Regions from separate parts of the Peribacillus sp. N1 genome, predicted to be linked through region 1. Evidence: riboswitches for the same ligand, from Rfam matches in the RefSeq annotation. Region 1 holds a riboswitch; the other holds the start of a gene.
What was found. A riboswitch is a leader RNA that binds a small molecule or an ion and turns the genes downstream of it on or off. The one in region 1 is predicted to bind S-adenosylmethionine.

Region 2: it holds a riboswitch for S-adenosylmethionine, as region 1 does, so the genes downstream of both, ACYP5M_RS25080 (Fur-regulated basic protein FbpA) here and ACYP5M_RS04415 (YezD family protein) in region 1, are expected to answer to the same signal.

What each region holds. Positions count from the first base shown of each region.
Region 1 covers NZ_BAAHZO010000001.1:930,096-933,235, reverse strand. Annotated here, with positions in the region: gene ACYP5M_RS04425 (TetR/AcrR family transcriptional regulator) at 1-101, shown strand, start outside; gene ssuE (NADPH-dependent FMN reductase) at 292-825, shown strand; SAM riboswitch class I at 1,107-1,215, shown strand; gene ACYP5M_RS04415 (YezD family protein) at 1,386-1,529, shown strand; gene ACYP5M_RS04410 (phosphoadenylyl-sulfate reductase) at 1,711-2,415, shown strand; gene sat (sulfate adenylyltransferase) at 2,445-3,140, shown strand, end outside.
Region 2 covers NZ_BAAHZO010000011.1:20,264-23,403, reverse strand. Annotated here, with positions in the region: gene thiD (bifunctional hydroxymethylpyrimidine kinase/phosphomethylpyrimidine kinase) at 1-32, opposite strand, end outside; gene thiW (energy coupling factor transporter S component ThiW) at 1-522, opposite strand; gene tenA (thiaminase II) at 538-1,227, opposite strand; TPP riboswitch at 1,317-1,422, opposite strand; SAM riboswitch class I at 1,580-1,684, shown strand; gene ACYP5M_RS25080 (Fur-regulated basic protein FbpA) at 1,860-2,048, shown strand; gene ACYP5M_RS25075 (aspartyl-phosphate phosphatase Spo0E family protein) at 2,302-2,496, shown strand; gene ACYP5M_RS25070 (N-acetyltransferase family protein) at 2,565-3,071, opposite strand.

The DNA of each region.
Region 1 (3,140 bases):
TCCACCAGCAGAAAAAGGAGCCATATTTTACTTCTGAACGAATTAAGAGCATTGCTCAACTTTTGGTATATGGTATTCATGGCAAACAAAAACATACATAATGAAACGGTCATATTTAAGGGCATGAGCATCAAGCCGTAAATATGACCGTTTCTTTTTTCATTCAGAGTAGATGTCCAGAGTGTAAGATTTGACTTATATTTTTCAGACTATTACGATAAATACATACTGTACGAAATGCTTTACGAAGATTTTATCTGGCAATCATGTAATATTGGAGGGGTATATTAAATGAGCGATATCGTAATTTTATCAGGAAGTCCGGCTATTCCGTCCAGAACGGACATTTCACTAAAACATATTCAATCATTAGTCGAAAACGAAGGATTTACCACAGCTTATTTCTCAATCACGGATTTCTCAGCAGATGATTTATTCAAAGGCAAATATAATAGCGAAGATATCTTAAAGCTTTCAGAGAAAATTCAAGCAGCTAGAGGTGTCATTATTGGTTCACCGGTTTATAAGGCTTCTTATACAGGTGTATTGAAGGCCTTGATTGATTTGCTGCCAGAAGGTGCTTTTAAGGGTAAGCCAGTACTGCCAATCATGATTGGCGGAAGTAACAGGCATCTATTGGCGATTGACTATGCACTTAAACCATTAATTTCAATATTAAAAGGCGAGCCGCTGCAGGGCATTTATTTTGTTGATAAGGAAATAGATAAACAGAATTCAGAAAAACCGATAAATGATTTGAATTTAATTGATCGGGTCCAGAGTCAAGTTCAAGAATTTGTAGAAGCGATACAGTTAAGAAATTAATGAATTCGAGTAATCCCTTCGTTTAAAAGGACTGGAATTCGAGAAATTATTTTTTCAGATGATGACTGGCGCCAATTATAGGCTTGTTAATGAAAATAGACTCATTTTTTTGGAGGCTTTATCTAAAAAGACGAGTCTATTTTCATATTTACATGAACATAAAATCATAATCGGAATAGTGTGTATAAAAATAACAGTTCATCCATAATATTAAACCAAGTTATTTTATAAGAAAACTCCATTGACAAGGATTAAATATATGTTAATATTTAAAATAATAAAACTTATCCAGAGCGACGGAGGGAATTGGCCCTTTGAAGTCCAGCAACCTGCATGGTCGATGCAAGGTGCTACCTCCAACAAAATGTTGATCATTTTGGAAGATAAGGTAAAGATATTTACCTTGGGATCTTTCCATCATGGAAAGATTTTTGTTTTTTGGAAAGTTGTAGGCAAACCATAACAATGTAAGGTTGTTTGGAATTATATAAATCTAAGAAATTCATTTGATCAGCGGTGAAAATAAGAAATTCGCGGATTTTCTTAAAGGAGGAACAGGCTTGGATAAAGAGAATCAGCTTGAAGAAATATTTGAACGACTTCAAGAAATGCTTAATTCTATGAAATATGGGTCCATTACACTTATTGTCCAGGATGGTAAAATCATTCAAATGGAAAGAAATGAAAAATTAAGAATTAAATAAGGTATCTGCTGACTAGAAAAACTAGAGGCGGGTTTAACTGATATAAAGAGAGTATTGGTTAGATTCGTCTCTTTTTTTCTAGAGTCAAACAAACTGGAGAATATTACAACGGGTATTGATCAACAGTTACTCTAACCTGATACAGCAAGTTTTAGAGGGGGCTACTAAGTTGGCTGCATTAATAAACTATGAAAATTTCAACACTGGGGATTTCCCTGTATTTCCCGAAGACAGTGAGACAAAAGGTGCTTTGGAAGTTCTGCAATGGGCGAATGACCATTATGGAAACGAACTGATTTATGCTTGCAGTTTTGGCATTGAAGGCATCGTGCTTACGGATTTATTGGCGAAGGTCAATCCTTCTGCCAAAATAGTTTTCCTTGATACAGATGTTCATTTTGAGGAAACTTATCAATTGATCGAGCAAGTGAAAAAGCGATATCCAAAGCTTTCGATAGAAATGAAGAAACCTGCCTTGACGCTTGAGGAACAAGCAGCGGAATTTGGGGATGAATTATGGGTTAGAGATTCAAATAAGTGCTGTAACATCCGTAAAATCATTCCGCTTACCGATGTGCTTTCAACGGCAACAGCATGGCTTTCGGGACTGCGGAGGGAGCAATCCGAGACAAGGGCTTCGACCGAGTATATCAATAAGGATAATAAGTTCAAGTCAGTTAAAATATGTCCACTCATACATTGGACATGGAAAGATGTTTGGCGCTATGCCCATAAAAACGGACTTCCATATAATATCCTGCATGATAATGGATATCCGAGCATTGGATGTAAAACATGTACAGCACCAGCCTTCAATGCAGATGATTTACGCTCTGGCCGTTGGCAAGGAGCTCAAAAAACGGAATGCGGATTGCATTTATCTTAAATAAATAGAAACCATAGGGGGAAATTAGCATGACAATCAGTTTACCGCACGGAGGAACACTAATCGATCTTTGGGAACCAAATTATGATATTAGTAAAATAACAAAGTCGATCGAAATCGATGAAATTGCTTTAAGTGATCTTGAATTGATAGGCACTGGTGCCTACAGTCCAATTAAAGGATTCTTTACAAAAAGTGACTATGAGACAGTAGTCAAGGATATGAGGCTTAGCAGCGGTCATGTATGGAGCATCCCGATTACGCTGCCTTTGACCGAAGAAACTGCCGAAACCCTTACTATAGGTGAAGAAGTAACGTTGACTCATGAAGGTGAAACATACGGGGTTCTCTCCGTTTCCGATATATACACACCAGATAAGCAATTGGAAGCGACATTAGTTTATCAAACGGATGATGAGAAGCATCCAGGAGTGAAAAATTTATATAACCGCGGTGATGTATATGCCGGCGGGGAAATAAAGTTGATCAAGAGAATAGAGCGTCCGCAGTTTCAAGCTAATTATTTGGACCCGGTCGAGACAAGGAAAGCTTTTGCTGAAAAGGGCTGGGAAACGGTTGTCGGCTTCCAAACGAGGAACCCTGTTCACCGTGCACATGAATACATTCAAAAGACAGCATTGGAGATTGTCGACGGCTTATTCTTAAATCCTCTCGTAGGTGCCACTAAATCAGATGACATTCCGGCAGATGTAAGAATGGAAAGC
Region 2 (3,140 bases), on a different contig from region 1:
TCAGAGCCGGCGATGGTTAATGCTGTTTTCATAAAAAAACCCCTTCATATAATTATTTTTTAGAAGTATTTTAAGTAATATGAAAGCTAAAATCGCACCTGCGAATGAACTGAGCATAAAAGCCGGTAAAAAACCAAAAAGAGCAGCTTTTTCTCCTAATAGGAGGATGGCAAGTGGATAACAGGCCATGGAACCGAGAATGCCGGTCCCGATCACTTCACCTAAACAAGCGAATTTTAAGCTTTGTGTTTTTCGATAAAGGATGGCAGCCAAAAGTGCACCGAACATGCTCCCGGGAAAGGCGAATATTGAACCGGTACCAGACATGTTTCTAATGATGGAAACTAGGAAAGCTTGTGTCACAGCATAAGCAGGCCCCAATAGAACGGCCGTGAGGACATTTGACAGATGCTGAATAGGAAAGACCTTTGCAAATCCTGCAGGGATGAAAATAAATGAACTGGTCAGTGTCGTTATAGCCGTTATCATGGCAGTCAACGTCAGTTTCTTGATAGGATTCATCATCATGTCTGCGACCTACAGCGGCCAATCCTGCTCATTTTGAACCATATCCCAGAATAAGTATTCATATCGGGAAGTAACCAAAAAGTGCTTTTCTAATCGAAGAAGTTCCTTTTCTGGCATGCCTTCCGTCAATTCTTCCAACAATGCGATCAGCCACTTGTATGCTTCCCCGAATTCAGGTGATGAATAGGACCTTATCCAATCTGCGTAGCGATTGTTTTCCAATGCTGCTCCATTTTGTTCTTTTAATAGCAAACCGATTTCATAGTAATCCCAAGCGCATGGCAGGAGACAGGCGATCAAGTCTGCCAATGTCCCATGCTGAGCTGCATTTAGCATGTAACCTGTATAGGCTAGAGTGGTGGGAGTAGGTTCTGTTTCTTCCAATTCCTTGGAACTGATCCCGAATTCGGAAGCATACTGCCGATGGATATCCATTTCCACTTGAAGGGTTTCATTTAAAATACTCGCAAACTTTGCCATGGTTTCGATGTTATGGGCTTTGATGACACCTAAAGCAAAGAGCTTGGAATAATCCATGAGATAGATATAGTCCTGCTTCATGTAATAGGCAAATTTCTTTTCAGGAAGCGTACCATTTCCAATTGCCTGGACAAAGGGATGTGAATGATTCCTTTTCCAAATCTCTTTTGCCCGTGCATGAAGTCTATCACTGAATGTTTCTGTTTTAATATTCTCCATTGTTCATCCTCCTTTAGAATGTTTCCCCTAGATAATGAAAAACCCCGTTCCTGAATACGGAACGGGGTAGATGGATATAGTCTGTAAATGGACGATATCATCCACTTCCCTCCGCCGGTATGAGCCGGTTCAGGTTCAAAGGGTCCGGAAACTATTTCCATCTCAGTCTTAAAAAAGACTCCCCTAGTGGTGTGAATTGTATGTAATTACTGACATCATATCAGAAAGACAAGAAAATGCAACCTGTATTTGAAGAGGGAGCATGTAATGTCCAGGAAAAAAGGGAGAACCAGGTAATTGACTTTTGATAATTATTAGGGTAGAATCATTTCTACATCATTTATATATCGAATTCTTATCCAGAGAGGTGGAGGGACTTGGCCCAAAGAAACCTCGGCAGCGGACCCATTTTGGGAACTGTGCTAAATCCAACAAGCATATGCTTGGAAGATAAGAAGAGCCGTACGGACACAGTCAGCCTCTTCTTGAATTAGAAGGGGCTTTTATTTTTGGGAAATAACGTTTAGTGACATAATAGAAAAGGTATATATAATTTGGTGAAAATCAAACAAGTTGATAAAGTTAGCTAACTAGAAGCAGGCTCTAGGATGACTAGGAAAGGAGCCATTTACATGGCAGAATTATTTAAGAGGATTGAACAGAGGAAGGCAAAACTCATTGAAGAGCTATTGGCCAATGGAGTATACAAAACCTCTGATGAAAGGCACCTTTATGATGCCCCATTAAAAGTGCTTGAAGATGAATATAAGATTGTTATAAATAGACCTAATAACGAGTCACCTTCTGAATGGATGACATAGTAAGCGAAGGACTATATTTTGGGCTCTTGGATAAGGGATATGATGTAAGCATTCACAGTATACACTAGTGGATGCTTTTTTGCGTTTAATAGAAAATGACATAAAATATACATAATTAAAGAATAAAGTAGGTGTTTTGTCACATTTGTCCTATAAAATAACACATTTTATTTCTGAAAAATAGTTGATTTTAACTAGTAGTTTAATTATGATGAAAGTGTAAAAAAATTGAATAAATGGGAGGTGGCATATAATGCCTTGCCGTAAAGTAACTATAGAAAGGGTAGAAGAAAAGAGACAGGAAATGATCAAATTGGCAGCAAGTTACGGCTTAACAAGTCTGCTTACTGTTCAGGCCAGTCAAGAATTGGATACGCTATTAAATGCGTTAGCAAGTAAAAGAGAGTCAGAATATTTTTCCCTCCAAAACGCATATCGGTATTTTTAAATTAGCATATTCGACCTGTATTAATTTGAAAAAGCTACTGCTCAAGGCAATAGCTCTAAAAAATTATATTAAATATCGACATGTTTACCAAGAATGATCAAATCCCGCTCAATGCCATCCAGCTCGGCAACTTGAGGTAAATGTGCCCATTCTTCAAACCCGAATTTGGAAAAAAGCTTAAGGCTAGGTATATTGTGGGCGAAAATGAAACCCAATATAGTCTTAATACCTAATTTTGGACTCAATTCAATTGCCTTTTGAATCGAAATTTGTCCGATTCCTTTTCCCCGGAAATAATCATCAATATAAATGCTGATTTCGGCAGTGGAATTATATGCCGGTCGGCCATAGAAGGATTGAAAGCTCATCCATCCAGCAGTTTTCCCTTCTATAGTAATGATATATAGCGGTCTACTTTCTGAATGATGTTCCTCAAACCATTTAACCCTCGATTGGACGGATACAGGCTCCGTATCTGCCGTGACCATTCTTGAAGCAATTGTCGAATTATATATTTCAACAATTCTAGGTAAATCAGATAGTTCTGCCTCTCTAAACTCTATGTGCTCTTCCATGATGTAATCTCCTAACTATCATTTATTCAATCTCCAGAATGAAGGGTAATCCCGTTTTTTTGTTTAAGG